3 regions of the Cedecea davisae genome follow, and region 1 is predicted to be linked to each of the others. Evidence: predicted binding sites of a transcription regulator. Region 1 holds the regulator's gene; each other region holds the start of a gene.
The links. The regulator LexA, encoded in region 1, represses DNA repair genes until DNA is damaged. The targets are predictions, from matches to a motif close to TNCTGTATGTACATACAGNA.

Region 1 (3,280 bases):
AGTTAATGATTTCGACCTCTGGGAAAAAATAAGAATCTTTAACCATTCAGAGAGAAATCACTACTGCCTGCCGTCGGCGGGAAACCAGCTGTTATTACGCCAGTGGCGACGCCAGATAAAACCGAGCGAAAGGCCGCGCAGCGCCAGAAACACCGCCAAAGCCAGCCACAGCGCATGGTTGCCAAAGAGAGGCAGTGTCAGCAAGGTTAGACCAAACCCCAGCGCCGCAACGGCCATGCTGTTACGCATTTCAGCCCCACGCGTAGCGCCGATAAACATTCCGTCCAGCAGGTAACACCAGACGCCAACAACCGGCAGTATGATTTGCCATGGCAGATAGCTATTCGCCAGCTGGCGTAGCTCTGGTAGCGAAGTCAGCATCGAGACTATCTGCTCGCCCGCCACGGCATAAACAGCGGCGAAAGCCAATGCAACCAGCCCGGCCTGCCTGCATGCCGCTCCCCAGACCTCGAGAAGCTGCCCGCGATTACGGGCACCATACGCCTGCCCGGAATGCGCCTCAACGGCATAAGCAAATCCGTCCAGCGCGTAGGCGGTAAAGGTCAGCAGCGTCATCAAAACCGCATTCAACGCGACAATTTCGCCCCCCAGCCGAGCGCCAAAAATGGTCATTGAGGCAAAGCAAACTTGCAGCAGAAGCGAGCGCAGCATGATGTCACGGTTGAGGGCCAGCAGCCTTCGCAGATCTCCTCGCCATGCCATCTTCAGGCATGACCAATCAATACCGCGCAGCTTTAACACCCTGTGTACCATCGCTAAGCCGATGATAAACGTCGCATACTCGGCAATAACGGTCGCCAGTGCGGCCCCCTGCACGTTCATATGCAGGCCCATGACAAGCCAAAGGTCGAGCACGATATTCAGCAGGTTACCCACCACCAGCAAAATAACCGGGGCGCGAGCATACTGCACGCCGAGCAGCCAGCCCAGCAGCACCAGATTAGCCAGCGACGCCGGAGCGCTTAGCCAACGAATTTCAAGAAAACGCCGGGCCTGATAAAGCACCTCTTCGCTGCCGCCGACAATATGCAAAGCAAGACCGATTAGCGGCCCGCGCAGCACCATAATGGCCAAACCGGCGGCCAGCGCCAGTATCAGCGGCTGAAGCAAAGCGCGGGCGAGACGCAGCGGATCGTTAGCGCCAAACGCCTGAGCCGCAAGCCCGGTAGTGCTCATACGCAGAAACAGCAGCAGCATAAACAGGAAACTGGTCGCGGTTGCGCCTATCGCCACGCCGCCCAGATAGGTCGGGCTGTCGAGATGACCAATAACGGCGGTATCAACCAGCCCCAGCAGCGGCACCGTGATATTGGAGAAAATCATGGGAAGCGCAAGACGCCACAGCGCACTATCCGTCGACGAAAAAAATCGCATCAGAGTGACCCAGGAAAATAATGAGGGGGAATAGAGCGGGTGGTACGGCGTGTTACCGCACCACCGAAAGACGTGTTACAGCCATTCGCCGTTGCGGATTACGCCCACGGCCAGACCTTCAATGCTAAAGTTTTGCTCGCGCAGATCGACAACGATAGGCTGAAACTCGCTGTTTTCAGGCAGTAGCTGAACGGTGTTGCCCTGTTTTTTCAGACGTTTAACGGTCACTTCGTCGTCAATACGCGCCACCACAACCTGGCCATTACGTACGTCCTGCGTTTTATGCACCGCCAGCAGGTCACCATCCATAATGCCGATGTCTTTCATCGACATGCCGCTCACGCGCAGCAGGAAGTCGGCATTCGGTTTAAACAACGACGGATCGACCTGATAATGGCCTTCGATATGCTGCTGCGCCAGAAGCGGCTCACCGGCGGCAACGCGCCCGACCAACGGCAGGCCGGTTTCTTCTTCAACCAGCAGGCGAATGCCGCGCGACGCGCCGGAAACAATCTCAATGACCCCTTTGCGGGCCAGCGCTTTGAGATGTTCCTCAGCGGCGTTTGGAGAACGGAACCCCAGACGTTGTGCAATCTCGGCGCGCGTAGGTGGCATGCCGGTTTGGTTGATATGATCCCGAATGAGATCAAACACCTCTTGCTGCCTGGTAGTTAGTGCTTTCATTCCGCCCCCTGGGTGTTTATACAGTTATGCTGTGAGTATATACAGCCCCGGGTGAATTTGAAACCACAAATTAAGCAAAAACCAGCCACTTAACCGATTATGGAAAGCCTATCGCAAATGTGACCAAAGCAGCGTGACCCAGGTGACAACCGCCAGAATAATCGCAATCAGTACGGCGGCAGACCCCATATCTTTGGCGCGCCCGGAAAGTTCGTGGTAGTCGGTGCCTACGCGGTCGACCAATGCCTCGATGGCGCTATTCAGAATTTCAACAATCATCACCAGCACCACGGAGCCAATCAGCAAAATGCGGGTGATCGGGTCAACGTCCAGCCAGCAGGCGATTATAATAGCAATTACCGCGGCCACGCCCTCCTGACGAAATGCAGCTTCGTTTATCCAGGCCGCACGCAGCCCCTTCCACGAGTAGCCTGCAGCCTTAATAATGCGGGTGATGCCGGTGGTATTATTCGCCATTCAAGGAAACCTTTTTAAATATTGAGCGTCAATGCTCATTGAGTCTAAATCGCAGCGCCACAGAAATTCCCCGGAGTTTCTGATATCCTTGCGGCGCATTTGCATTATTAACCTGAGGCTTTACATCATCTATGTCAGGCTGGCCAAGAATTTACTACAAATTACTGAATTTACCATTAAGTGTTCTGGTAAAAAGCAAGTCTATCCCGGCGGACCCACAAACCGAACTCGGTCTGGATCCCTCGCGCCCAATTATGTATGTCCTGCCTTATAACTCGAAGGCAGACCTACTGACCCTGCGCGCCCAATGCCTGGAGCATGACCTGCCCGATCCGCTGGAACCTCTGGAAATTGACGGCGCACTGCTGCCGCGCTACGTGTTTATTCACGGCGGGCCGCGCGTCTTTACTTACTACACGCCAAAAGAAGAGTCGGTAAAACTGTTCCACGATTATCTGGACCTGCACCGCAGCAATCCCGATCTCGATGTACAGATGGTGCCGGTTTCCGTGATGTTTGGCCGCTCACCCGGCCGCGAGAAAGGGGAAGTTAATCCTCCTCTGCGCACGCTAAACGGCGTACAAAAATTCTTTGCCGTTTCGTGGCTGGGTCGCGACAGCTTTGTGCGCTTCTCTCCCCCTGTTTCGCTGCGCCGTATGGCAACCGAACACGGCACTGACAAAATCATCGCCCAGAAGCTGGCTCGCGTCGCGCGTACCCACTT
Region 2 (3,280 bases), 1.3 Mb from region 1:
TAGTGATAACCGGCGTGCTGTTCTTTGCTTTTCGCAATGTGCAATATGCCCACGCCACGATGTTTATCACCCTGCTGGTACTGCTGTGCTTTAACCTGCTGGGCGAAGGTTTTGAGGTGGCGCTGCCGCGTGTTATCGATACGCTGCTCGGCTGCGCAATTGCCTGGGCGGCGGTGAGTTTTGTCTGGCCGGACTGGCGGTTCCGCAGGCTGCCGCTGGTGGTGGAGCGCGCTTTCAACGCCAATTGCCGCTATCTGGATGCCATTCTTGAGCAATACCATCAGGGACGAGATAACCGTGTCGAATACCGCATTGCGCGGCGGGATGCACACAATAAAGATGCGGAACTCGCTTCGGTTGTCTCGAATATGTCATCTGAACCGCGAGTTTCGCCGGAGATGCGTGAAGCGGCTTTCCGGCTGCTGTGCCTTAACCATTCTTTTAACAGCTATATTTCCGCGCTGGGGGCGCACCGCGAAAAACTGAACCACGGTGAAACGCTGCTGCTGCTTGATGACGCCGTTTGCTATGTTGACGACGCACTGCATCATCTGCCGGTCGACGAACTGCGCGTTCAGAGCGCTTTGCAGCAGCTTTCTGCCCGCATCGCGCAGCTTGAGGCCCGCCCGGAAACCAAAGAACCGCTGGTGTTGCAGCAAATTGGGCTACTGATTGCTCTGCTACCTGAGATATCTCGTCTTCAGCAGCAAATCACTCACTGCTCGGAATAACGTTGCTGGCGCTGCTCATAGCGGCGCCACCATTCCGTCAACTCTTCACGAACGGCCAGCGGCAGTACCGCCTCATGCACGCCCTGGATCGCGCCGGCCAGCGCCAGCAGCACTTTAATCCCCACCGGTTTCTTAATCTTGCGCAGCCTGAGCCATGACCGCTTGGCACCAAACACGCGCAGAGTATTAAAATCGCCAATACCCACTTCCCGCAGCATAACTTCTATGTTCATCGAGAGGTTAGGCAGATCCTTCAATCTGTGAGAATTGAACTTACGCTGTACATTTTCCCGCCTCGCACTGCTCAGAGACTGAAAAGAAAGCTGGATAAGCTTGTCATGATTGCTCCAAAGTTCTTCATCAACGCGATAGTAGTTAAGTTCAATCGGTAACCCTCTTTTATAAAACATCAGCGTCGGAGCAGATTTTTGGCTGAAATAGTCAGCACATTGCTCGCAGGCACGAAGATAAAGTTCCCCCTCGGAAACCATAGCAAAGATAATGCCTTCGACTGCCAGACTGTAGCCGCCGAACAGCGGACGAAAGCCAATGTCTCCTAACGGAGAAAGGCATTCTTGAGATTTATGGATCCTGACATACGTGACGTCCTTCATGGTTTGTCCTTATATATCAAACAGTAAATTAATGGCCGTGTTACTCGCCTCCCTAATAACAGAAAATAAGTAACGTTATCTGCTATAGCAACGACAATTTGTTTTACGCCGGATCTGCATAAAGAAATTGCGAGACACTTTCCGAAATTTCGGTTGATCTTTGTCCTGACAGGCATTACTGTATATTCATACAGTAACCCATCAGGCGGGACTCACTATGCACTCACAGAACTTACAAACTCACTTTCGTCATGTTGCAGTAGCCGCGCACTCCCCTGCCCGGCCGTTATCTGATAACAGTACACAGGGGTTAATCAGTGAAATGGTCTACAGTGAAGACTGCCCGTGGGTAACGCAGTTTATTCTGCTACCTTTATTGCAGCAGCTAGGGCAACAATCTCGCTGGCAGTTATGGCTTACCCCGCAGCAAAAGCTCAGCCGTGAATGGCTGCAGGCCGCCGGGCTTCCGCTGGCAAAAGTGATGCAGGCAAGCCAGTTAGATCCGCTCTATACCGTAGAGGCGATGGTAAAGGCGCTGCAAACCGGAAATTACAGCGTAGTGATAGGCTGGTTGCCCGAAGAATTAACAGATGAAGAACATTTGAGACTGACCCTCGCCGCTGAAGCTGGCAACGCAATGGGCTTCATTATGCGTCCAACCAGCAGGGGATCATCCGGTTCCAGACCGCGAAATGGCCTAAAAATTCATTCTAGTTTGTATCATTAAGTAAATTTAGGAGAAATCCTGGTATTTTTTCTCCGTGCCATATAATCCGCTGTCATTACTCAAAATTCCCCGTCATACGGCGGATCCACTGGGTTCTTCCATGGAACCCAGTGTTCAAAAAACAGGCCATTCTGTAATAAAATATGTATGCAAGTCGTTTTTTTTCATATGCCTGACGGACTTCACACTTGTAACTTTTCAACTACGTTGTAGACTTTACCTCGCCAGGGTTGCTCTTCATAACACCGATATATCGGTAGAGTAACAATTGAGCATAAACCCGGGCGAAGGATTTAACCCTGGGCTTTAAATTGGTTTAGAGCTCATGGCCTTTTGGATGATAATGAGGCGCAAAAAATGAAAAAGACAGCTATCGCGATTGCAGTGGCACTGGCTGGCTTCGCTACCGTAGCGCAGGCCGCACCGAAAGATAACACCTGGTATGCAGGTGGCAAACTGGGCTGGTCTCAGTTCCACGATACCGGCTGGTATAACAAGGACCTGCAAAACAACGGCGCAACGCATGAAAGCCAACTGGGCGCTGGTGCCTTCGGTGGTTATCAGGTTAACCCGTACGTTGGTTTTGAAATGGGTTACGACTGGCTTGGCCGTATGCCTTACAAAGGCAGCGAAGTTAGCGGTGCTTTCAAAGCACAGGGCGTACAGCTGACCGCTAAACTGGGTTACCCAATCACTGACGATCTGGACGTTTATACTCGTCTGGGTGGTATGGTTTGGCGTGCAGACTCCAAAAACAGCATCGCTGGTAAAGACCACGACACCGGTGTTTCCCCAGTATTCGCTGGTGGTGTTGAGTGGGCTGTTACCCGTGACATCGCTACCCGTCTGGAATACCAGTGGGTTAACAACATCGGCGACGCACAGACTGTAGGTGTTCGTCCGGACAACGGCATGCTGAGCGTAGGTGTTTCCTACCGTTTCGGTCAGCAGGAAGATGCAGCTCCGGTTGTAGCTCCAGCTCCGGCACCAGCTCCAGAAGTACAGACCAAGCACTTCACTCTGAAGTCTGACGTTCTGTTCAACTTCAACAAAGCTACTCTGAAACCAGAAGGCCAGCAGGCCCTGGATCAGCTGTACACCCAGCTGAGCAACCTGGATCCGAAAGACGGTTCCGTAGTTGTTCTGGGCTACACTGACCGTATCGGTTCTGAGCAGTACAATGCTAAACTGTCTGAAAAACGTGCACA
Region 3 (3,280 bases), 2.1 Mb from region 1:
CAAAGTGTATTTTCTTTGCTTAGAGTAAAAATGAATCGCCGGGGCGACAATCCCAAACTTGCACAAATTGAGAATCCAGGAATAAACGCAGCACGATAAATGAAGGAATATATTCCGTACAATTATCAGTCATTATTATTACCAAATATGAAATGTCATATTTTCTTGCAATTTAAAGAGGCAAAGTAACAAGAACTCCCGTAAAACGAGCCGCTGTAAATTAAGTCTTTGAGGATATTCCGTTGAAAACCCGCCTGCTTGCCGCTCTGAGCTTTGTCTCCCTTTCCGTCAATACCGCATTTGCTGATGATATTTTTGCCCATCAGCCACAGCCGCCGCAGGTTCAGGCCGGGGCATGGGTATTGATGGATTACACCACCGGGCAGGTTTTAACCGCGGGAAATGAACACGTACAGCGCAACCCGGCGAGCCTCACCAAGCTGATGACCGGCTACGTGGTAGACCGCGCTATCGACAGCAAACGCATCACGCCGGACGATATCGTCACCGTGGGTAAAGACGCCTGGGCGAAAGGTAATCCGGTATTTGACGGTTCATCGCTGATGTTTATCAAACCCGGCGACAGAGTGACCGTGCGCGACCTCAGTCGCGGGCTGATTATCGACTCCGGCAACGACGCCTGCGTGGCGCTGGCGGATTATGTGGCCGGCGGTCAGAAGCAGTTTGTTGCCATGATGAACCACTATGTTGAGCAGCTTGGCCTGCATGACACCCATTTTGAAACCGTTCACGGCCTTGATGCGCCCGGCCAGCATAGTTCGGCTTACGACCTGGCGGTGCTCTCCCGCGCCATCATCCACGGCGAGCCTCAGTTCTACCATATGTACAGCGAGCGCAGCCTCACCTGGAACGGCATTACCCAGCAAAACCGCAACGGCCTGCTGTGGGACAAATCCCTTAACGTCGACGGGCTGAAAACCGGCCATACCGAAAGCGCCGGATTTAACATCATCGCCTCCAGCGTGCTGGGCCAGCGCCGCCTGATAGCAGTGATCATGGGCGGCGAAAGCTCAAAAGGGCGTGAGGAGCAGGCGCGTAAGTTGCTGCACTGGGGGCAGGATAACTTCGACACCGTGCAGGTGCTGCAAAAAGGCAAAGCTATCGGCAGCGAGCACATCTGGTATGGCGATAAAGCAAACTTCAGCGTAGGCCCGGATCAGGATGTTTTCCTGGCGTTGCCAAAATCAGAGCTGCCGAACATTAAGGCGAAATATGTGCTGAATAAACAGGACATGGAAGCCCCGCTCGCCGCCAATGCGCCGGTGGGTGAAATTGAACTCTATGATGGCGACAAGCTTATTTCTCACTGGCCGCTGGTTAACCTGACCCCTATAGATAAAGGCGGCGTTTTCTCTCGCCTGGGCGATTTCATCAGCCGCAAGTTCTAACCGGAACCGGACTTCCTGCTAACGGGCTGCGCTAATCACGCGGCCCGTTTTTTTGGCCTAAGCTGATTGCGAAGCTGCTCCCAAAACTGGCAGCTTGTTTGCTCGCTCCAAAAAATATAGTGTATAAATGTACAGTGTATTTATTCATCAGCGTGGAGGCAGTATGACGTTCAAAGTTCAGCAAGTTCCGGCGCGCAAAGTAGCCGGGTTTCATCTGGTGGGGCCGTGGGAAACAACGGTTCCACAGGGCTTCGGTCAACTGGCTCTGTGGGCGAAATCCCACAGCCTGAACGGCGACTGGCTGGCCGTTTATTATGACGACCCGGACGTTGTCCCGGCAGAAAAACTCCGCGTAGACACGGTAATGGGCGTGGCGGATGACTTCGTCCTCCCGCAAAACAGTGAAGGCGTAATTATCACCTCAATTGCCGCGGATACTTATGCCATCGGCCGTGCCGTCGTTGAAAACGACGCATTCCAGCAGGCCTGGGAAAGCTTCTTCGACCAGATCGAAGCCGACGGCGGTTATCGGTTAACCGGCAAGCCATGCTACGAAATCTATCTTAGCGACGGCTCTGCTTCCGGCGTATGGGAAATAGAGATGTATATCCCGGTGGCTAAAGCCTGAGTGAGGTACTGACCATGGTGGATGCGATTGCCGGGCTGAAGGTTTTATTTGTCGCCGGATATGGCCCAATAACGCGAGACGTGGCGGCAAGCTCTGCTTTTTATCAGCAGGCGCTTGGGTTGCCGCTAAAGGCGATGGACGGCAATGAAGATTATCTGGCTACGGAACACGGCGAGCTGGACGGGGTGAAGCACTTTGCCCTCTGGCCGCTCGCCCAGGCCTCTCAGTCATGCTTTGGCCTGGCGTCGTGGCCTGCTGACCAGGCCACGCCGCAAAGCTGGGTGGAATTTGAAGTTGAAGATGTCGGGCATGCAACGGCGGTGCTTAAGCAGGCGGGGTATCAGCTGTTGATTGAAAACCGCCTGGAGCCGTGGGGGCAAACGGTATCTCGCCTGCTCAGCCCGGAAGGGTTGCTGGTGGGCGTCACGGTAACGCCCTGGCTGCGCTAAAGTTCTATAAGGCGGCGTTATGCCGCCTGATTTCTGATATTCAGCAAGGAAATGTGAAATATCGCTCGTAAAAGGCCTGCGGGCGGCGGCTTTATGATCTCGTTTTTGGAAAAACGAGTACAATCGCGTTTTTGTTTCCGGAGAGCCGGGTGTGCGTCCCGACAAATCACTGACCCCGTTTGAGATCCGCATCTACCGTAACTATCGCATCGTGCACGGTGTGCGTATCGCGCTTGCCTTTGTTCTGACTTTCGTTCTGGTTCGCATGCTGCAAATCCCCGAAGGGACCTGGCCGCTTATCACGCTGGTGGTGGTGATGGGGCCTATCTCGTTCTGGGGCAACGTGGTGCCGCGCGCTTTCCAGCGCATTGGCGGAACCATTTTCGGCGCTGCCGTGGGGCTGATAGCCCTGAAGCTGGAACTTTATTCCCTGCCGCTGATGATTATCTGGTGCGGGCTGGCGATGTTCCTGTGCGGCTATCTGGCATTGGGCAAACGCCCGTATCAGGCGCTGCTGATAGGCATCACGCTGTCGGTTGTGGTCGGTGCGCCAGCCGGGGATATGGAAGTGGCGCTCTGGCGCAGCGGCGACGTCATTTTTGGCTCATTGCTGGCGATGCTGTTCACCAGCGTTTACCCGCAGCGCGCCTTCATCCACTGGCGTATCCAGATGGCGAGCTTCGTGCAGGCGCTCGGTAAAATCTACACCGCCGGGTTCTCGCCCAACCTGGTTGAGCGGCCAAGGCTCGAGAAGCCGCTGCAAAAAGTGCTCAACGACGTGGTAAAAATGCGGG

Region 2: sulA (SOS-induced cell division inhibitor SulA) is a predicted target of LexA. The motif match lies at 1,522-1,541, and genes of this name have one in related genera.
Region 3: sbmC (DNA gyrase inhibitor SbmC) is a predicted target of LexA. The motif match lies at 1,527-1,546, and genes of this name have one in related genera.

Annotation. Positions count from the first base shown of each region.
Region 1 covers NZ_CP172054.1:4,499,088-4,502,367, forward strand. The annotation lists gene dinF (MATE family efflux transporter DinF) at 61-1,395, opposite strand; gene lexA (transcriptional repressor LexA) at 1,471-2,079, opposite strand; gene ACG1VR_RS21540 (diacylglycerol kinase) at 2,188-2,556, opposite strand; gene plsB (glycerol-3-phosphate 1-O-acyltransferase PlsB) at 2,688-3,280, shown strand, end outside.
Region 2 covers NZ_CP172054.1:3,231,097-3,234,376, forward strand. The annotation lists gene yccS (YccS family putative transporter) at 1-731, shown strand, start outside; gene ACG1VR_RS15490 (TfoX/Sxy family DNA transformation protein) at 716-1,345, opposite strand; gene sulA (SOS-induced cell division inhibitor SulA) at 1,563-2,072, shown strand; gene ompA (porin OmpA) at 2,430-3,280, shown strand, end outside.
Region 3 covers NZ_CP172054.1:1,601,887-1,605,166, forward strand. The annotation lists gene dacD (serine-type D-Ala-D-Ala carboxypeptidase DacD) at 243-1,409, shown strand; gene sbmC (DNA gyrase inhibitor SbmC) at 1,573-2,037, shown strand; gene ACG1VR_RS07955 (VOC family protein) at 2,052-2,486, shown strand; gene ACG1VR_RS07960 (FUSC family protein) at 2,638-3,280, shown strand, end outside.